3 regions of the Pseudarthrobacter sp. Hb11 genome follow, and region 1 is predicted to be linked to each of the others. Evidence: predicted binding sites of a transcription regulator. Region 1 holds the regulator's gene; each other region holds the start of a gene.
What was found. Region 1 encodes LexA, which represses DNA repair genes until DNA is damaged. Its sites were predicted from a motif close to TCGAACANNTGTTCGA; they were not measured.

Region 1 (7,009 bases):
ACGGTTGGGGTAACTGCCAGGTCCGTCGCCGATTCGGAGGCCCTTGCCGGCGAGTTGAAGAAACCGGCCAGGGAAAGCAGCAGGGCCGCCAGCAGGACCAGGGGAATCCCGATCAGGACGATCTTTCCGCGACGCGTCAGGCGCAGGGGCGGGAGGGGCGTAGGACGCTCCGCCGGCCGCTGGTCCGGCCCGGACATAAGGTGGTGCACCGAAAATGAATCCTGCGAAGCAGATGTAGCTGACATGACTTAGCCCTCCTGGACCGTACTGTGCTGCCCGATGTTCCCCCTCCGGATCCGCAGCCCCGGCGACTCTTGGTCCGAGTCTTCGAATGTCCGCGTTCGGAGTAGAACAAATGTTCGAACTTTGCTCCTACTGTTTTAGCACTTATCAACGAACAATGTCGAGACTCGCTAGAACAAATGTTTGAAAAAGCAATGTGGCTGGCCTAGCTTTGAAGGAAAGAACAACCACTCTGAAGTTGATCAGCAGGGTCTGACAATTTACGGCGTGTACTTCAGGTCCGGGCCACAGGAGCCCGGGGCAACCGAAAGGCATTGGCGAATATGGCAGCAGCAGCCGCCGGGGGAAGGGCAACCTCCCAACCGAAGAAGACCGCCAAGGGCCTGACGCCACGGCAGAAAAAGATCCTCGAGACCATCCAGCGCTCGGTCAATGACAACGGGTACCCGCCGTCGATGCGGGAGATTGGTGACACCGTTGGCCTGGCAAGCCTGTCCAGCGTCACCCACCAGCTGTCACAGCTGGAAAAGCTTGGCTACCTCCGGCGCGATCCCAAGCGGCCGCGTGCCATGGAGGTGTTGATGCCCCTCACGCTGGACGGCGGTTCTCCCAAGCAGGCGGCCGAGCCGGCTCCTCTCCTGCCCGGCGGCGGCACCGTTACCGTGCTTCCCACCGCCATGGACACTGCCATGGTTCCCCTCGTGGGCCGGATCGCTGCCGGCGGTCCCATCCTGGCGGACCAGGTGGTGGAGGACGTGATGCCGCTCCCCCGCCAACTCGTGGGCCAGGGAGAACTGTTTATGCTCAAGGTTGCCGGCGATTCCATGGTGGACGCCGCCATCTGCGACGGCGACTGGGTGGTGGTCCGCCGCCAGGCAGACGCCGCCAACGGAGACATCGTCGCGGCGCTGCTGGACGACGAAGCCACTGTGAAGACTTTCCGCCAGCGCGACGGCCACACTTGGCTGCTCCCCCAAAACACCCAGTACGAGCCCATCCTTGGCGACCACGCCACCATCATGGGCAAGGTTGTGTCGGTGCTCCGCTCGCTCTAAGCCGCGGGCTGCGGCGCCTGCTCACACCTTCTCCTTTGCCAGCCTCTCCAGCGCCGCGACCGCCGTCTTCCTGTCCGTTGTGGACCAGAACGGCGGCAGCGCACCGCGAAGGAATCCGGCGTATCGCTCGGTGGCCAGCCGGGAATCCAGCACTGCCACCACACCCTTGTCCCCGGTGGACCGGATCAACCGGCCCGCACCCTGGGCAAGCCGGATTGCAGCGTGGGTGGCCGAGACTGACATAAAGCCGTTGCCGCCGGCCTGCGCCACGGCGCGGGACCGGGCGGTCATCAGTGGATCGTCGGGCCGGGGGAAGGGAATCCGGTCGATGACCACCAGGCGGCAGGAGCCCCCGGGAACGTCCACCCCCTGCCACAGCGACATTGTGCCGAACAGGCAGGTGTCGGGCTCGTCGGCAAACTGCTTCACCAGGGCCGTCATGGTGGAGTCGCCCTGGCACAGGATGGTCATATCCAACTTGGGCCGCAGTGCATCGGCTGCTTCTTCTGCCGCGCGCCGGGACGAAAACAGGCATAGTGCGCCGCCGTTGGAGGCTCTGATCAGGGCCTCCAGCTCGGCGAGCGATTCGGGGGATGCCCCCCTGCCCGGCTTGGGCAGGTGCCCGGCCACGTACAGGATTCCCTGCTTGGGGTAGTCAAAGGGGGATCCAACATCGATACCGGTCCAGCTGGGGGCGCCTTCTCCCACCAGCCCGAGTCCGCCTGCGGCGGGCTCAAAGGCTGAGCCGATCGCGAGGGTGGCGGAGGTCAGCACCACCGTATGACCTGTGAACAGGCCCTCACGCAGCCGCCCGGCTACGGACAGCGGAGCGATGTTGATCAGCGCGGGCGCTGTCTCGTCGGGCTGCGAGTATCCCTGCTGCGGGTCAAAGGAACTGGCGCGGGAAAACCACACCACTTCCCGGTTCTCACGGGCGGCGAGGAGCCGTTCGCACAGTTCCAGGATGAGCATCAGCCGGGAGCGCGCGAGTTGCCGCCCGCCGTCGGCAGTGGTGCTGCTGTCCCCCTTGGAGTCAGACAGTGCTGCCCGGCAGGCCTCGCGCAGCTGGTCCACGCAGTCCAGCTGCTCGTCGTTCAGGCCATTGGGGAGCAACCCGTTTGGAACTCCCGCGAGGGCCAGCTCGAGGTTTGCGGCGGCGGCGTTGAGCGCGTCCACCGTGATGGCGGTGTGCTTGCGGGCGCCAGCGGCAGCGGCGTGGACCATGGCCACCGAGAGCTGTCCGGAGACGGCGCCGGTGACCCGGTCCTGGAGTTCGTGGGCCTCGTCAACCACCACGACGTCGTACTCGGGCAGCACGGCCAGGCCTTCAAAGGCGCTGACGGCGAGCATGGCGTGGTTGGTGACCACAACATCGGCTTCGGCGGCGTCCTGCCGTGCGAGCTCGCTGAAGCACTCTGCGGCCATGGGGCACTTCTGGGCGCCCAGGCATTCCATGGACGTGACGGAGACCTGCCGCCAGGCCCGATCGGTGACGCCGGGCAGGAGCTCATCGCGGTCGCCGGTGGTGGTTTTCTCCGCCCACTCCCGCAAGCGGACCACTTCCTTGCCCAGCTGGGAGGCTGGACCGCCCACAGCCGCGGCGAAGTGCGGGACGCTGGTGTCCTCCCCCAGGGAAAACAGCTGGCCCTCCGCGGGCTCCTCGGAGGGAAACCCGCCTTCGAGTTTATGCACGCAGACGTAATTGGACCGCCCTTTGACCAGGGCCACTTTTACCGGCCGGTCCAGCGCCGGAGTGATGGTTTTCAGGAGCCGGGGTATGTCCCGGCCTACAATCTGCGTTTGCAGGGCAAGCGTTGCGGTGGACACCAGGGCCGGCTTGTCGCTCTCCAGGGCGTGGGCTATCAGGGGTATCAGGTACGCCAGGGACTTGCCCGTACCCGTCCCCGCCTGGACCAGCAGGTGGTCGCCGGTTTCGATTGCCCGGGCCACCTGCCTGGCCATTTCACGTTGCCCACTCCGGCTTTGCCCGCCCATGCCGGCAACGGCGCGGTCGAGCAGCTCGATGACGAACTGCTCGCCGGCCGCGCCTGTGGCTTCGTCAGCCACGAGGTCAGTCATTGCTGACGAATGGTTCCAGTTCAGCCGCGAGGCCTTCCCGGACTTTAACAACTGCCCGGGTACCGGCTTCATCATGGTCAACGCTGATGATCTCGGCGTCGGAGTCGTGCAGCTTGCTCATCAGGTCCCCACGGTCGTAGGGGATGAGCAGCTCCAGCTTGACCGACGGACGCGGAATGGACTCGCTGATCGCCTTCAGCAACTCGGGGATACCCTCCCCCGTGCGGGCCGACACCACCACGTGGCGCGGTTCGCGCTGCTTCAACCGTTCCACCACAAAAGGATCTGCGGCGTCGGCCTTGTTGAGGACAATGATTTCCGGAACCTTGCGTGCGTCCACCTCGCTGAAGACCTTGCGGACTGCAGTTATCTGGCCCTCGGGGTCCGGGTGTGAGGCGTCCACGACGTGAAGGATCAAGTCGGAATCGGCAACCTCCTCAAGGGTAGACCGGAACGCCTCAACCAGCTGGGTGGGCAGGGAGCGGACAAATCCGACGGTATCGGCCAGCGTATATCCCAGCCCGTCGGCCGTTTCTGCTTTGCGCACCGTGGGATCCAGCGTGGCGAACAGTGCGTTCTCCACGAGCACCCCGGCGTCCGTGAGGCGGTTCAGCAGTGAGGATTTGCCGGCGTTGGTGTACCCGGCGATTGCCACCGAGGGCACCTCATTGCGACGGCGGTTGGCGCGTTTCGTCTCCCGTGCAGGCTTCATCGCGGCGATTTCGCGCCGAAGCTTGGCCATGCGGGTACGGATCCTCCGGCGGTCCAGTTCGATCTTCGTCTCACCGGGACCTCGCGAGCCCATACCGGCCGCTGCGCCACCCACCTGGCCACCGGCCTGGCGGGACATCGACTCGCCCCAGCCGCGGAGGCGTGGCAGGAGGTACTCGAGCTGTGCGAGCTCCACCTGCGCCTTGCCTTCCCGGCTCTTCGCATGCTGGGCGAAGATGTCCAGGATCAGCCCTGTCCGGTCAATGACCTTGACCTTAACGATGTCCTCAAGGCCACGGCGCTGGGACGGCGCCAACTCAGCGTCCACCACAACGGTGTCCGCGCCGGTGGACATCACGATGTCCTTCAGTTCCAGCGCTTTGCCTGAGCCCAGGAAGGTGCCCGGGTCCGGCTTGTCACGGCGCTGCACAAGTCCGTCCAGAACCTCCGACCCGGCTGTTTCGGCCAAGGCGGCAAGCTCCCGCAGCGAGTTTTCCGCGTCGGCAAGGGTTCCCTCCGACCAGATACCGGCGAGGACTACGCGCTCCAGACGGAGCTGGCGGTACTCAACTTCGGTGACATCTTCCAGTTCGGTGGAAAGGCCTGCCGTGCGCCGCAGGGCACGGCGTTCCTCAAGATCCTGCTGGTCGCCGTCGTACGTTGTGTGTTCTTCATCCAGGCGGGATATGGCCTGGGCTTTGCCCAGTACGGCCCTTCCGTCGCCGCGGCTTGCATCACCTGGCGTGCTGACGGATTTGGCCGGTACGTCCTTGGAAAGAATCCGGTCGATCACGGCCTGGATTTCCTCAGGGCTCATGTCCTGGGCGGCTGGATCGGATCCGGTGTTGGGCTGGCTGGTCATGGTCTCCTTTGAAGATTCGGCAACTCCAGAATAGTGCCGATGGGTGGTGCTTGGGGAAGTATTCGCGCTGGGCTGACGGCCTGCGGTCATGCGGTTCTCCTGGTTTGTCGCGCCGGGCTGAATAGCGGACGGCGGTGGCGGCCACATCGCGGGGACGTGGCGAAGTTGAAGGAGCCGGAGAATCGGCGAAAGAGCAAGCGGGAGGCTGGCCTTCGAGTATTGTCCGGCGGCCGGAATGAACGCATGCGCGTGGTCCGGTGCACTGTGCGGAAGGATTAATACCTGCGTCGCTGTGGGACATGGCTGCGGAACGGGCAGGGCCCGGGCCGGCTACTCGAAGATCAGGAACATGCGTTCAACCCTAGCAGAGGAGCAAAGACCACAGTTTCACTTTACGCTGCAAGGGGAACTACTCTGGCGAGTTATGGAGTCCGCACACTATTTCAGCGCATCCCCCGCCGGCCCGTTCACGCGAAAGCCGCTCACGGTTGAACTTGCAGGGGAAACGCGCAGGCTGCAGACCTCCTCGGGAATCTTCAGCCCGGACGGGATCGACAAGGGAACTGCCGTGCTCCTGGCCGAGGTTCCCGCGCCCGCGCCTGCCGGGAACCTGCTGGACATCGGCTGCGGCTGGGGTCCGATTGCGCTCACCATGGCACTGCGTGCGCCGCACTCCCAGGTCTATGCCGTTGACGTCAATGAAAGGTGCGTTACGCTCACCAACGAGAATGCGGCTGCGCTGGGACTGTCCAATGTGGCGGCCAGTACGCCTGATGCGGTGGACCCGGAGGTGCGTTTCGACACCATCTGGTCCAATCCGCCCATCAGGATCGGCAAGGACGAACTGCATTCGCTCCTGAAGCTGTGGCTGCCGCGCCTGGCGCCAGGCGGAACTGCTTGGCTGGTAGTGCAGAAGAACCTGGGCTCGGACTCGCTTCAACGCTGGCTGGCGGCAGAACTGGACAATTCCTTCAGCGTGAGCCGCGAGTCAACGTCCAAGTCCTTCCGGATCCTGACGGTCAGGAAAGCGTCCCAGCTGCCACAATAACGGCGGGACCGCTGAGCTCCACGTGCTCGTGTCCTCCGGGGCCGGCAAAGAATTTGACGCCCACCACGCCTCCAGGAACGTGAACCAGCCAGGTGTCCGGCGCTTCCGCCCCTGCCCAGTGCCTGATGGCCACGGCTGCGGCGCAGGCTCCCGTTCCACAGGACTGGGTTTCCCCCACCCCGCGTTCGTGGACACGCATGGTGACGGAACCGACGCCGTCGTGCACCAGTGGTTCGGACGGAACGACGAACTCGACGTTCGTGCCGTTGACCGGCGCTGGATCAACCACAGGTGCAGTAAAGAGGCGGGTCCCTTCGAGTTCCGAGAGTTCGGCGAGGGCAACCACAGTGTGGGGGTTGCCCATGCTGACGGACAACGCGGGACGGGGAACTTCCAGCCCGTCCGCCGTGACCAGCGAATCCATGGCCTTGGCTGTAGCCTCGCCGGGGAAGATGAACTCCCACGGGCCCATGTCGACCGCGTAATCCTCGCCGGTCCGTACGACCGTTTTTGCCCCGCCGCGGGTGCCGATGGTGAGCGCGCCGCCGTCGGGAAGGTCCACCAGACCCTCGGTGCGGAGGAAGTGGACGAAGACCCGGACGCCATTGCCGCACATCTCGGATAGTGATCCGTCGCCGTTGCGGTAATCCATAAACCATTCGGCGTCGGGGGTTGCGGCCAGCAGTTCCCGGCCCTCGGGAAGGAGGCGGGACGGAACGGCGCGGATGAGGCCGTCTCCACCGATGCCACGGTGGCGGTCGCACAGGGCTGCCACCTGGTCGGCAGCTATCGTGTGCAGGCCCTCAGGGTCGGCGACCAGGACAAAATCGTTGCCGGTGCCGTGCCCCTTGGAAAAGCGGAGCCCGCCCAGCGTCCGGAAGGCGTGCTCTGTCGTCGCGGCGAGGGTTGCGTTCATGGTTTCAAGGGTACCGGCCGGCCGCAGTGCCTCTGTAACCACCCGTATCTACCGGCTGAGTACTGCTGCAGCGGACACCAGGTGCGGATCCTGCC
Region 2 (7,009 bases), on a different contig from region 1:
CAGTTCGTGCTGCGTCTCGTTGTCCATCACCCTGGTACCGATAAGCCGCTCATGCGCCGGCGCCAGCACCCTGTCATGCATCGACTTTTTCAGTGCGAAGGACTGCGTATCCAAGGCCGTGAACCTGCTGGTGCGGTAATAGATGGCCAGCCCGAGCCGGTTCGCCTTGGTGGCGTCCGCGAGGTGAAGCGGGCCCAGGGTCTCCGGGAGGTCGCTGGAGTCCACCTCCTGGAGGCAAAGCGCATCAATATCGTGATTCCGTGCCAAAGCGAGGAGTTCGCCGCTCGCTTTGTGCTCGCGAAGGTTGTAACTGATGACGCGCAATGGAACACCTCTTCCGAGGGTTGCTGACAGGACCAGTTCCTGAGTCTACCCAGATGACAGCCGCCAGGCTCCAACATTTCGCCGCGTCGGAAAGCAGCCCCGGCCGGCGGCCCCGGGGCAAAACGATAGAGTTATTGCCAATTCACTGAAATCTCCTGGAAGGCCCGCCGTTGACCGCTGATCTGCCTGAACTGGCCGAGGGAAACTTCTATTACCAATCCCTGGGCGCCGGTCGTTTCCGTTCCACCATCCACGCCCAGGGCGCCTGGAACGTCCATGAGCAACACATGGCGCCGGCATCCGGGCTGATGGCCGACAGCCTTGAGCGCCACCAGCCGCGCAGCGGCATGCGGATGGCCCGCCTCAGCTACGAGATCCTGGGACTGATTCCCGGCGGTGAATTCCATATCGAAACCACCACGCTGCGGCCGGGGCGGACCATCGAACTGCTGCAGGCCGAGCTGGTGGCCGGCGGCCGGACGGCCATCCGGGCAACGGCCTGGCGGATGATCACCAGCGATACCTCCGAGGTGGCCGCGGTTGAAGACATAACCATTCCCGGACCTGATGAATGCAAGCCCTACGACGGCCCGTCAGTGTGGCCCGGCGGCTACATCCGTTCCCTGGAGATGCGTGTAGCCGAAGGGCACCGCCCCGGGGCCGGGAAGGTGTGGCTGCGCACTGACCACCCCCTGACGGACCGCGCTGACAGCGGCGACCTCGCCCGGCTGATGGGGTTGGTGGACACCGCCAATGGCATCGCCGCACGGGTCCCTCCGGGCAAGGACAGCTATGCATTCCCGAATTTGGACCTGCAGATCCACATGTATCGCCGCCCGGAGGGGGAGTGGCTGGGGCTGGACAACGCCGTCTCCTTCGGCCGGGACGGCATCGGCCTTACCTCAACGGTGCTGCACGACCTCCAGGGACCCTTCGGCCGGGCAGAGCAGATCCTGACCGTGCGCAGGACCTGAAATTCCGGCCGAGGCGGCTCAGCTCCGGCCCTGGAAGACCAGCCAGCCCGCGAAGGTGGACAACCCTGTGAGCGCCGCGCCCCACAGCATGTCCACCACAATCAGCTGCAGCGGCCACACCTTCAGGGTGGCCGCGTTGGTGAGGTCATAGGTGGCATAGGCAAAGGCGCCCAGCGCCGCACCGTAGCCCAGCGCGGTAAGCCAGCTGCCGCCGTCGAGCGCGGGACGGAGGGCAAAGAAGACAATCCCGGCAATGTATATGACGTAGAAGGCGACGGCGTACCCTAGGTTTGGCTTGTCCGCCAGCAAATCGCCGATGTGGCTCCGGTAAAACGGGTTCATCAGCTTAAGCCACACGCCGTCAATAACTGCGAACGCGGCGGCGACAACAAGGAATTGCAAGATGACCATAGGGGAGCTTAGCAACATGCACCACGCCGGACCGGGATCCCACACGCTCACGGTGGTGCGGCAGGAAGAGTCGCTCGGCGCGGCCCGCGACCTGGAATTTGGCCTTGAGCTCCTGGCCAAGGCGAGGGCGGGGGACATCGGCCCCACGTTGCGGCTGTACCGTCCTGCCCCCACCGTCGCCTTCGGCCAGCGGGACACGCGGCTGCCCGGCTTCGACGCGGCGGCCCAGGCCTGTCGCGACAACGGCTTTGAGCCGCTGGTCCGGCGGGCGGGAGGGCGCGCGGCTGCTTACCACCAGGGAACACTCGTGGTGGACCACATCGAACCGGACTCTGACGCCATTGCCGGATCCAAAAGCAGGTTCGGGTACTTCGGGGAGCTGTTTGCCGAAACGCTGCGCAGCGTAGGGGTGCAGGCGGGCGTGGGAGAAATACCCGGTGAGTATTGCCCCGGGGAATACAGCGTGCACGGTTCGGCTCCCGCCGGCGGCCCGCAGGTGAAGCTGGTGGGCACAGCCCAGCGGGTGGTGTCCGGCGGCTGGCTGTTCAGCTCAGTCATTGTGGCGGAGGACTCCGCCCCCATCCGGAGGGTCCTCACAGAAAGTTACGCGGCCTTGGGACTGGAGTGGGACCCGGCCACTGCGGGAGCCGTCAACGATCTTGTGCCCGGGGTGGATGTTGCCGCAGTGGAGGACGCGCTGCTGGCCACCTATACGGGCCATGCCACCCTTAACACCGCTGCCTTCAGCAGCCTGGGGGCTTGACCCGCACAGGGGGCCACTGCCCGGCTGTCAGAACGGGACCAGCACCGAAGTGCTGGTCCCGTTCTGTGTATTGCACGTCTCCCACGGCGGACGCGTGGGTTTCCGAACCTCTGGTTCGGTTTGCCGGCTAGGCCGCGAGGCGGGTCTTGACCTCGGCAGCGGACGGGTTGGTGGCCGCGGTGCCGTCCGGGAAGAGGACGGTGGGAACCGTACGGTTGCCGCCGTTGAGCTGCTCCACGAGTTCGGCGGTGCCTTCCACTTCCTCGATGTTGATCTCGGTGTAGCCGATGCCCTGCGAGTCCAGCTGCTTCTTAAGCCGGTTGCAGTAGCCGCACCAGGTGGTGGAGAACATGGTGATGGTGCCGGATTCGGGAGTGAAGTCCATAAGTTTCTCCTATGAGTCGGTCAGTGTTTCCTTACCGTCAACGGTAGCGCGAAGCCGCGTATTCCCAGCTACAGCGCGGCCCTGGCGTCCTTGGATGACAGCTCCTGCCGCCGATGGCATGCTGGAGCAATGTGTGGACGCTATGTAATGGCACGTGCCGTGGGGGACCTCTTGGCGGAGTTCGACGCCGAGCTCGAGGAGGAGGTGAGCATCCCGCCGTCGTGGAACGTTGCGCCGACTGACGATGTGCCTATTGTCCTGGAGCGTTTGATTGACGAGGGCCCGGAGCCCAGGCAGGTGCGCCAGCTTCATGTGGCGCGCTGGGGCTTGGTCCCGTCCTGGGCCAAGGACCCGGGCATCGGTTCGCGGATGATCAACGCCCGGAGCGAGTCCGTACTGGAAAAGCCGGCATTCCGGAAGGCTGTCCAGTCTCGCCGCTGCGCGGTGCCCGCGGACGGCTACTACGAATGGAAGCAGGGGACCGGGAAGGCGAAACAGCCCTACTACGTGCATCCGGGAGGGTGCCGCGGCCTGGTTTTTGCCGGGCTCTATGAGTGGTGGAACGATCCGTCCTGGCCCGCAGGGGAGCCCGGCGGCTGGATGCTTTCCACGTCCATCCTGACCACTGACACTCCGCCGCCGGGCAGCGAATCAACCGTCTTCGGCAAGCTGACCGCGCTGCATGACCGGGTGCCGCTGCCGATGGACAAGGCCACCATGCAGGTGTGGCTCGACCCGCACGCCGGCGACGCTGCGGCGCTGGTTGACCTGGTCCGGTCCGGGGTCAAGGACGTGGCGTCGGACTGGCACGTTGAATCAGTGGGCAAAGAGGTGGGCAACGTCCGCAACAACGGCCCCGAGCTGATCCGCCCGGTGGAAGCCCTCTTCTAAGCCGCGGCCAAAGCAGCCCCGGCCCGGCTGGCCGAGGGGCTAAACGCTGACGGATCCGGCGTCGTCCACTGCCCACGTGGGGTTGTAGGCCACTTCCCAGCGGAAGCCGTCAGGGTCTGCGAAGTACCCGCTGTAGCCGCCCCAGGGCTGGGTGATGGGCTCGGCGATAATGGTTGCTCCCGCTGCGGCAGCCTCTTCCAAGACCCGGTCAACATCCCCGGTACTGGGAAGGTTGTGGCTGAGGGTGATGCATGGGACCGGGCCGGGCTCGCTGACGCCGGCATCGGCCTGCATCTGGCGGACGTCCCACAGCGACAGGACCAGGCCGTGGTTCACCTGGATGAACACCACATCCCCAGGAAATTCGCGGTGGACTGGCCAGCCAAGGCCCTCAACATAGAAGGAGCGGGACGCCGGAACGCTGCGGACGCCTAGTGAAATGAAGTCGACTCTGGGCTGCATGGTTCGATACTGTCAGAGGATGGCAACAATTCAAGGGAACGATAGAGACGCACTGGCCGACAAGGAACAGCTCGCTGCCGTCCGGGTTGCCGTTGACGAGGTGGATGACCAGATTGTCACCCTCATTGCCCGCCGTGAACGGCTGATCAGGATCGCCGGAACCCTCAAGGGTGACGACGCCGAGGTCCGTGCCCCCGGCCGTGTGGAGCGGATTATCGAGCACGTCCGCTCGGCTGCTGTGAAGAAGGACATCGACCCGGACATCGTTGAGTCCACCTACCGGGCCATGATCTCAGGGTTCATCGAACTCGAACTCCGGGTCCACAAAGAAAACAGCTGAGCTTCTTCAGCCCAGCTGTTACAGGTTTTCCTCCACCGGAACGCCGGACTGGAAATCCCGGCCGTCCGCTTCGCTGAAGCCGGTCATCACGTGCCCTTTGCCGAGCCCGTTAATGGCTGCCAGCGGGAAATGGCCGGTGATGGTGTTGCCCGAGTGGGTGACCCCGGAAAGATCGTAGTTCTCCTCCGCGCTCTGTTCATGGTTGAACGAGAAGAAGGCGATCGCCTCCCCGTTCATGAACTCAATGCCCAGGCGCCGCTGTGATGAGTAGTCCGGGCTGGCAGCCACAAGCCCTACCACGTAGGCACCGGAACCGGGGATGTTGCCGTCTATGTCGAAAGTGGCCACGAGGGTGGAGTCCTGGGCTTTGATGCTGACCTGCTTGAGGAGTGCGTCATGGGTGCTCATGGCACAATCCTGCTCCCTGCCGATCGGTCCGTCCACCCCCGCCTAGGATTTGTGCCGCCGCTGGCTTAGACTTGAAGTATTCGAACACATATTCGAATGTGTCCTTATTTCTTGCTCTGTCAGGGAGGTGCCCATGGGGATGTTCAGCGAATCCGTGGACGTTGCCTGCAATCCGGAAGGCCAGCCGGTGAGCCTCCAATGGGCAGGGCGGCCCTATTCGGTCTGCGCCGAGCCAGTCCGATGGTACGAGCGCCGGCAGTGGTGGGCCGAGGAAAGCCGAGCGCCGCTGGGAACCGGTCCCGGACTGGTGGACCACGAGATCTGGCGGGTCCAGGTGCTTCCATCGGCTGCTTGTTCCGGCGCGTTCAATGACCAGGAAGAACCACTCACCCTTGACTTGACCCGCCATGTCCGGAGCGGCCGCTGGCGGCTCCTGCGGATCCATGACGCCCTGCGCCCGCGGACAGCATGAGCTTCACGCACCTCCACGTCTCCACCGCCTTCAGTGCCCACTATGGCGTTTCCTGGCCTGAGGAACTGGCCCAGGCCGCCGCTGCCGACGGCGCTACCGCGCTCGCCTGCACCGACCGTGACGGCCTGTACGGAACCGTCAAGCACCTGAAGGCGTGCATGGATGCGGGTATTGATCCCATAGTTGGGGTGGACCTGGCGGTTTATGACGACGACGGCGATCACCGCACCCAGCTGGCGGGCCGTGTGGTGGTGCTCGCCCGCGGCAACAACAACGGGGCCGGGTACCGTGCTCTGTGCCGGTTGGTGTCCGATGCCCATGCCCGCACCTCGGGGAAATCCGGGGGAACCGTGCCTGTGGCAGTCACCAGGGCGGAGCTTGCTTCCCGCACCCTTGATCCCCGGACCCTCAAACCCGTGCTGATGGTCCTGATCGGGCCGGATTCCGATGTTGGTCGTGCCATGGGCGGCCGCCGGTACCTGCGCCCGCGGACACTCTTCAAGCAATGGCTCGACGCCATGCCCGCCGGAACAGTGGTCACCGAGATCGTTTCGCAGCTCAGCGCCCCGGGGGCCCCGCTGAGCACCTCGCATGCCGTCCGGATGCTCAAGCTCGCGGAAGAACACAACATACCGGCAATCCTCAGCAACGCGGTGAGGTACTGCGCGGAGGACGGAGCCGCCACCGCCGACGTCCTGGATTCAGCCCGGACCCTCAAATCGCTGCCGGAGCTGGCCCAGGAGCCAATGCTCCAACCCAATGGCCAGGGCTGGCTCAAATCCGCCGCCCACATGCTGCAACTGGGCAAGGAAATCATCTCCGCCGCCGGATACGGTACAGCAGACCTTAAACAACTGATGGCACAAACGGAGGCGCTCGCCGATCTCTGCAGGATGGACCCCGTCACCGATATGGGCTGGAAACAGCCTGTGGTGCCGGAAGCTTCAGTCATCGGGATCAACCAGGATCCGCATCTTGAACTGGTGCAGCGCTGCCAGGCGGGAATCGGGAGGCGGTTCCCGGGTATTTCGGGAACCCGGGAAGAGGAAATGCGGTACCGGCTCGAGCACGAACTGGGCATTATCCAGAACCTGGGTTTTTCGTCCTACTTCCTTACAGTTGCCGAAGTTTCACGCATGATCCAGGACATGGGGGTGAGGGCGGCGGCCCGCGGATCTGGTGCATCAAGCCTCGTCAACTACCTGATCGACGTCAGCCAGGTAAATCCACTGCAGCATGACCTGATCTTCGAGCGCTTCCTTTCCCGGGACCGGGCCACCCTGCCTGATATCGACATCGACGTCGAAAGCGCCGAAAGGCATAACGTCTACCGCCGGATCTTCGAGCGCTTCGGCGCCGAGCGGGTCACGCTGATGAGTATGCAGAACGGCTACCGGGCAAGAGGCGCAGTCCGGGATGCCGGCTTGGCTTTGGGCATGGATGACGGCGACGTGGGGGACATCGCGAAACAGCTGTGGCGGTTTTCGGCCCGGAAATTCCGGGAGGCATTGCAGGAAAAGCCTGAACTGAGGGAATTTGCGGGCCGGGTGGAACAGCGCGATACCCACGGCAACCAGCA
Region 3 (7,009 bases), on a different contig from region 1:
CCCCGCAACGCCGTCGGCCTGGACCACGGATTCGTACACCTCGGCGAACACCGCGGCAAGCGCAACGGCCAACACCGCACCGGCGGCAAGGATGAGAACCAAAGCCGCATGTGAACCCAGCAGCCGGCTGATCCGCTGGACAGTGGAGGCCAGGAGCTGGCCGGGTTTGGTATCCCACCGAGTCAGGTCCTGCCCGCCAACAAAGCGGTCCTGGTGGACTTCGCCGCTCACCCCGGCTTCCGGCAGATTCTTTCCTGCAACCATTTCCCTGAGCCCTCTCCCGCCACCACGAACTGAATTAGTAAGCAAGCTTATCTTGCGCGGCGGGCTTATGAGGGAACTACGCAATGACTCCCTGGCGGGGTGAAGTTTCCAGTTGGTTCAGGCAGTAGTTCTTGAACCAGTGCCGGATGCGCTGCGGCAGCTTCGGGTAGATCGCAGCCAGGGCCTTCATGGTGCGGTTGAAGCGGCGCTCGTGGCGGTCGCTCCAGGGCAGGCCGAAGTCGTTGCGCAACTGGTGGGGAAGGAGACCCGCGGTGAGGAATCGGGCGAACGGCATGATGGCGCGGTACCAGGGCGCGGCGCGCTTCGGGTAAAGGAGGCCCCGGCCCACCCGTACGGCGTTCTCATCGGCGCGCAACGTGCGGATCCGCTCGTCCCAGTAGCGGCGGAATGCTGCCCTGTCCTCGGGCCACATCCGCTCCGGAAGCTGCAGGGCCGTGCCAAGTTTCGCGTAGTCGCGGTACATCGCGTCGGCGGCATCGTCGTCGAGCGGTCCGTAGATTTTCTCGGTGATGGTGAAGGCGGTGTCGTAGAGCGTCGCCGTCACCCAGAGCTGCAGGTCGGCGTTGTAGGCGTTGTATCCCGAGGAATTTTCATTGGCAGCGCCGCGAACGGGCACGTGGGCCCGGTTCACCCGGCGGCGGACCTCCTTCAGCTGTTCGTCCGAGCCGTAAACGACGGCGTAGACGTAGGTGAGGGTGCCTGTGAGCCTGTTGATCGGGCGGTCCGTGAATGTGCTGTGCTCGGCGACGCCGCGGCCCACGGCGGGGTCGGCGAGCTGCAGCAGGATGGCACGTCCTGCTCCGGCCAGCAGGATGCCCTCTGCCCCCAAATCCGCAAGTCCACGCACCATCTCAACAGGGTACCGGAGGAGCCGAAAGAACGGACGACGGCGGGACCTCACGTCCAGCGGGCGCGAATATCCCGGGGCGGGAAGCCACGGCCCTAGGATGGGTTTCGGTGGGACAGTTACAGCGGTCCGCGGAAGCTATCCACTAAGCTTCCTTGCACCAACAAAAAGAAGCGGACGACGCCGGGACCCCCCGCCGTCGTCCGCTTCCTTTGTGTGCCGCTATTGTCTGGTTCAGCTGCTACCGTCCCGCTTCCAGCTACTGGGTGAAGGGGACCTTCTCCCATGCCAGGACCGGTGCGTCGGCGGCGCTGTTCCCGGACACCGTGAACCTGACGTAGTTGGTGGCGTTGGCCGAGCCGTCCACGGTGATTCGCTGCAGATCGTCCGCGGCTTCCTGCTGGCCGTAGATTTCCAGCCAGGGTGAGCCCGCCGCGAGCGGCTGGTTTTCGGCAAAGACGTGGCTGTCCCCGTTGATGAGGTAGACCGGCGCGTCGAACCGGTTGGTTTCCTCGATGATGGTGTCCACAATCTCCCGGAAGCCGGACATTGAGTCCGGGTTGGCCGTAGCCGCGGCGAGGAGCGAGGGATCGAACATGTCGGCCTGGGTCATCAGCACCACGGCCCTGTCGTTGCGGCGGGCGGCGTCGGCGAACGTGTCACGGATCTGGTCCAGGACGGCGTCCGTGCGGTGCTCCACTTCGGCCTGCTGCTCGGGGGTGACGGCGGTTTCGCCTAGGCCGCTCCACGGCAGGAGCGAGTTGTTGCTGCCCTGGACGTTCACCACGGAGAAAGCCACGCGGTTCTGCGTAAACTGGACGTTTTCCGGGAGCCCCAGCTCCTTTTGGGACTTGACCGGCATCGTGGCGCCGAGGGTCTTGCCAGGCTGGTTGAAGAACACTTCCCTCAGCTTGTCCAGCCGTTCCAGCGGGTTGTAGGCACCGTTGTTGGTGCGGTGGCAGTCCACCCACTCGTTGTCGCCCGGCGTAAAAATCAAGGGGTGCTTGAAGGTGTCGAACTGCTGCCGGATCGACGCAAAGTATTCGTCTGAGCAGACGGATGATCCGTTCTTGATGTCGCCCACGTGGGCCACGAAATCAAGGCCGCTGTCCGTATTGATGTCCGTGATCCGGGCGGGGAACTTGGCGATTTCGGCGTCACCGTAAGGGATGTCGCCGATGACGCCGAAGCTGAATGCGTCCTTGGTGGGCGCGGTGTCCGCAGCGTTGGCGGGTTGGGACGCAACAAGACTGAGCGCGAGGAGGGCCGCCGTCGTCGTTGTTGCCGTAAGGGTTTTCGAAGTCATGGTGTTGCCTGTCTGCTACCGGGTGGCTACTGCGTGCGGGATGCGAGGAATTGCTGCAGCGCCTCGAGGTCATCGGTGTTGATGTGGTCCACGCCGGCGTCGAAGAGCTCGTTCCAGATGGCCTCGCGGGCGGGGCCGGCCTGGTCCGGGGTGGCCCAGAAGCGGACGCGGTAACCTTCAGCGTGGGCGGCGGCAACGTAGGCGTGCAGCTTGGCGCGCTCGGCCTCGGGCATAGGTCCGACGCCCTGCCAGGTGAAGAGCTTGGTCCAGTTGTCGCTGACCAGCGGCATCAGGCCGGCAGGCTTGCCGGCGGTCAGGTCGGCGGAGCGGCCGTCATAGAACGAGAACCGCTTCTCCTGCGCCTGCATCGTGGCCAGCGGGCGGTTGCCGCTGATGACCGCGGTGACGGGGCCGGTCTTGGTTTTGCCCTGGCTGTAGCGGCTCATGATGTCGCGGTGCTCGGCCAGTTCCTGCTCAATGGCGGCGTAGGTGGCTTCGCCGTCGCTCTTGATGTCGATCAGGAGCTGCAGGCTGCCGTCCCATCCGGGGTACACACTGTGGCCCTGCTGGCCGCGGACCAGGTCTTGCAGCGGTTCCAGGTAGAGGCTTTCGAGCGTGACGCCGGGCTGGACGTCCTCGAGGTCGTGGGCCACGAGGAGTTCTCCGTCAACCAGCCAGACATCGGCTTCCACGCTGGTGAAGCCGTGTTCCAGGGCGTCGAACAGCGGGCGGTCGTGCTCGTAATCGTTGTGGGCGTGCGCTGCGGCGAGGGGCTGCCCGAGGGTTACGGGAGACGGGCTGGATGCCTGGGTAACGGTGGAGGGGGCTGCGGCCGTTCCGGTCAGGGAGGTCAGGGCAACGAGGGCGGCGATGGTGCTTTTCACGAACACGAAGTACTCCTTGGTACAACTCATGGGGATTCACTGGCCGGCCTTGGGGGTGCGGGCCAGTGGGTGCGTGAAAAGCTTTGTCGCCGCGCAATAACGCAGGAGGGCCCCATGGTTGCGGGACGGTTAACAGGAGGAGTCCGGCGCCGGCATCAGTTCCAGCTCCTGAACGAATGGGACTAATGGCCAAAACCGGTTGCCACTGCCCGCCAAATGGTGTTTGGCGGCCGGAGCGGTGGTTGAGCTTATCGAACCGGCGGTTGAGCTGCTTGAGATCGCTTTTCGACCGGAATGTCGGACCCCCTTGCCATGATGAATCCATGGGCAAAGCGGCGGTGGCGAAGGCGTTTGAGGACATCAAGGCCGCTCTTGCCGTGCTTCATGCCGAGGTTGACGGAGCCGGCTTCGGGGCAGTTGATGAAGCTGATCCGTTGGCCGCGCTGGCGGATGGCTGCCTGGACATCCTTGCCGGCGCCGCAGTTGTCGAGGCCGGGATCGCGGGTCTGAAGGCCCGGGCTGCCGTCGCGTATTCGGATACTGTCTACGCTGTCGCGCCGGTGGACGCGCCGGTGCAGGCCCAGGAGATGGCGGTCGCCGCCGAAATCGGCAGCCTCCTAGCCCTCAGCGGCAGGGCCGCGGGCGCCTTCCTGGCCGCATCCCACGCCCTGGTCACCACGCTGCCGCTGACCTTGACCGCCCTCCAAGCAGGGACGATCTCCTGGCGGCATGCCCAGGTCATGGTCGAAGAAACCGCCACCCTCAACCCCGCCGGCGCGTCGGCCCTTGAGACCCACTTCCTGGGCCCGGACGCGCTGCAACCTGCCGCGGCGGCCAAGCTCGGAGAAATACCGGCGTACCGGTTCAAAGCCAAAGCCCGCGCCTGGCGGGAACGCCACCACGCCGAGTCCATTGAAAAGCGCCACGCCAAGAGTGTGGCGGACCGGCGAGTGGAGTACCGGCCGGACAAGGACGGGATGGCATGGGTCTCGCTGTACCTGCCCGCGGACACCGCCTGCGCCATCTGGAACCGCTCCACCGCCCTCGCCCGCGGACTCCAAGGCCCCTATGAGCCCCGGACGCTCACACAACTACGGCTCGACACCGCCGCCGGCCTGCTCCTCAACGCTCCCGCTGCGGGCAGCTTCGGCAACGGGCACCACAGTCTCGAGGTTGGAAAGGTCCCTGCACCTAAGGTTGATGCGCTCGTCACCGTCCCGGTGTTCGCGCTGCTCGGCGTCACCGACGAACCAGCCACACTGGACGGCTACGGCCCGATCCCGGCATCCATGGCCCGCAAACTCGTCGCTGATGGCGCCAGCTCGTTCTACCGGGTCCTCATCGACCCCCGCGATGGCGCACCACTGGAAATCGGCCGCACCAGCTACCGCCTCACCAAACCCATGAAAAGGACACTGCAGCTCAGGGACGGCAAATGCACCTTCCCCGGCTGCAGCAACCCATCCCTCGACAACGACGCCGACCACCTCACCGCCTGGCAACACGGCGGAACCACCGGCATCAGCAACCTCGCCCAACTCTGTCCGAAACACCACCACCTCAAACACGCCACTGGCTGGAGACCAACCCCGGCAACCAAGGACCAACCGCCAGGATGGACCTCACCTACCGGCAGACACTACAAAGCCGAACATCACGACCGGGAACCACCCCGCTGGCCCGACATACTGCAAACGCTGTCCGATGATCCCCCTCGCGACCCTCCGGACTTTGTCTACATCGGAGTGTCCCCGGGGGAAGACGACCTGGAGAGGTTCCTTCACGCCACCGGCTGAACTGTGCGCACCGGGCGCCTTGAACGAGCCAGTCCTTGGGGTTGGACCAGTTCTCCGGCAGGGCATGAAGGTCACCCGCCTGGGCCAGGCCGCGGGTACGTCCCCGTGGACTGTCCCGGACGACTTTGAGCTCCCGGCGCTAAGCGGACTGCAAAGCAAGGCTATCCGCAAGATGACATGGGGTTTCCAGGCCCCTGTTCCCTAGACTGGCTACGGAACGCTAAATCACAGATACCAGCAAAAGGAGCACGGTATGAGCGGAGTAGTTGTTGTAGGTGTTGATGGCAGCGAGTCGGCCAGGAAAGCCGCGGAAGCCGCAAAGGACCTGGCCACGTCGCTGGGAGCGTCGCTCCACGTGGTGACCGCGTTTGAGACCGAAAGCGCCGAGACTTTCGGCGTCGGGTCGGACAAGGTGCGGATCTCCAACGCCGACAGCGCCGAAAGAGTCGCCAATTGGCTGGCCTCGAACACGGGGCCGGGCTTGGAGATCACCCACTCCGCTGCCCGCGGCAAGCCCGCTGATGCCCTGATCAAGGAAGCCATGCGCCTGGACGCCCGGCTGATCGTGGTGGGTAACCGCAGGATGCGCGGGATCGGCCGCCTCCTGGGCAGCGTCGCCAACAGCGTGGCGCACAACGCCCCCTGTGATGTCTACATCGCCAACACCTACGACGACTAGCAGCTAAGCCAAGCAGCGGGCGACGCCGGGACTTCCCGCCGTCGCCCGCTTGCGTTTGCGGGCAAGAAGGTGCGGGCCACCTGGATCATTGGTATTGCTCCCCCGGTATTCCTTCGGGAGCCAGGCGCCCAACACGGCCAGCGCACTGATCCAGGTTGTTGCCTGCCGTTTCCGGCCCGCACCGTCAGTACTGTCCGCTAGCTCGACACGTCCCTTTCGATCTCTTCGGCGAGGTCGTCCACGGCCTCGGGACGCAGGTTGATGCCGGCTTCGTCGAACCGTTCCTCAAGCACGTGGCTCACGTCGTCCTGGACGTGGCCCAGGCGGATCTCGTCTTTGACGTCTTCCGCAATGCTTTCCGCAGTCTCCACGCCGTCAACCTCCCCCACGCTGTCATCATCATCAAAAGGGGCACGGGCGATATCAGCTGAGTCAGTCATACCTCATCGTTGCCCGTTGCCGGCGTGCGGTCAACCACGGACCATCAGCGCCCGAAGGCGAGCGACTGCGCAACGGTGACCGTGATCAGGACAAGGAAAGTGACCCCAACCGCCCACGCTTCCAGCCGCAGCCTGGTTCGAGGTTGAGGCCCGTTACGCCGCAATTTCCACTTGTACATAGTCCTCCTTGAGGAACATCCGCCGTTCCTGCCAGCCGTCGAGTACAACCCAGATGATGGAGCCGTCAGGCGTCGAGTCATCAACAAAACCCGTGCCGATGTGCAGCCCGTGCTGCGAAAGCCGCACCGGCTGCCCCATCAACAGGGCGTTCCACGACACCCGGCGCCACTGCTGGCCCTTTGCCTTCATGGCTTTACCGCAGGATGACCGTGCGGTTGCCCAGCAGCAGGATCCGCCCCTCGCAGTGCCAGCGGACAGCGTTGCGCAGCGCGACGCACTCGGCATCCCGGCCCGCCGCCACCAGGTCATCGGCGGTGTACGTGTGGTCCACCTCGATAACCTGCTGCGAGATGATCGGGCCCTCGTCCAGTTCGGCGTTCACGTAGTGCGCGGTGGCACCGACGGTTTTCACTCCCCGCTCGTAGGCCTGGTGGTACGGCTTGGCACCCTTGAAGCTGGGCAGGAATGAGTGGTGGATGTTAATGGTCCGGCCCGCGAGCTTGGCCGAGAGCTCGTCGCTGAGCACCTGCATGTAGCGGGCCAGGACCACGAGTTCCACGTCGAGTTCGTCCACGAGCTCCAGAAGCCGGGC

Region 2: the regulator LexA is predicted to act here: its motif matches at 5,039-5,054, upstream of AC50X7_RS00670 (DUF6504 family protein).
Region 3: the regulator LexA is predicted to act here: its motif matches at 3,574-3,589, upstream of AC50X7_RS07010 (HNH endonuclease signature motif containing protein).

Annotation. Positions count from the first base shown of each region.
Region 1 covers NZ_JBWZCM010000017.1:42,285-49,293, forward strand. Annotated here, with positions in the region: gene AC50X7_RS17350 (LysM peptidoglycan-binding domain-containing protein) at 1-197, opposite strand, end outside; gene lexA (transcriptional repressor LexA) at 567-1,298, shown strand; gene AC50X7_RS17360 (ATP-dependent DNA helicase) at 1,320-3,377, opposite strand; gene hflX (GTPase HflX) at 3,370-4,950, opposite strand; gene AC50X7_RS17370 (class I SAM-dependent methyltransferase) at 5,375-5,998, shown strand; gene dapF (diaminopimelate epimerase) at 5,970-6,914, opposite strand; gene miaA (tRNA (adenosine(37)-N6)-dimethylallyltransferase MiaA) at 6,963-7,009, opposite strand, start outside.
Region 2 covers NZ_JBWZCM010000001.1:122,501-129,509, forward strand. Annotated here, with positions in the region: gene AC50X7_RS00625 (endonuclease/exonuclease/phosphatase family protein) at 1-324, opposite strand, end outside; gene AC50X7_RS00630 (thioesterase family protein) at 495-1,298, shown strand; gene AC50X7_RS00635 (DUF2177 family protein) at 1,317-1,709, opposite strand; gene AC50X7_RS00640 (lipoate--protein ligase family protein) at 1,726-2,472, shown strand; gene AC50X7_RS00645 (mycoredoxin) at 2,600-2,857, opposite strand; gene AC50X7_RS00650 (SOS response-associated peptidase) at 2,987-3,748, shown strand; gene AC50X7_RS00655 (VOC family protein) at 3,788-4,210, opposite strand; gene AC50X7_RS00660 (chorismate mutase) at 4,230-4,550, shown strand; gene AC50X7_RS00665 (hypothetical protein) at 4,569-4,958, opposite strand; gene AC50X7_RS00670 (DUF6504 family protein) at 5,092-5,430, shown strand; gene AC50X7_RS00675 (DNA polymerase III subunit alpha) at 5,427-7,009, shown strand, end outside.
Region 3 covers NZ_JBWZCM010000003.1:77,134-84,142, forward strand. Annotated here, with positions in the region: gene AC50X7_RS06990 (phosphatase PAP2 family protein) at 1-264, opposite strand, end outside; gene AC50X7_RS06995 (oxygenase MpaB family protein) at 341-1,135, opposite strand; gene AC50X7_RS07000 (hypothetical protein) at 1,392-2,438, opposite strand; gene AC50X7_RS07005 (phosphatidylinositol-specific phospholipase C/glycerophosphodiester phosphodiesterase family protein) at 2,465-3,328, opposite strand; gene AC50X7_RS07010 (HNH endonuclease signature motif containing protein) at 3,646-5,118, shown strand; gene AC50X7_RS07015 (universal stress protein) at 5,372-5,797, shown strand; gene AC50X7_RS07020 (hypothetical protein) at 5,995-6,237, opposite strand; gene AC50X7_RS07025 (hypothetical protein) at 6,391-6,606, opposite strand; gene purU (formyltetrahydrofolate deformylase) at 6,611-7,009, opposite strand, start outside.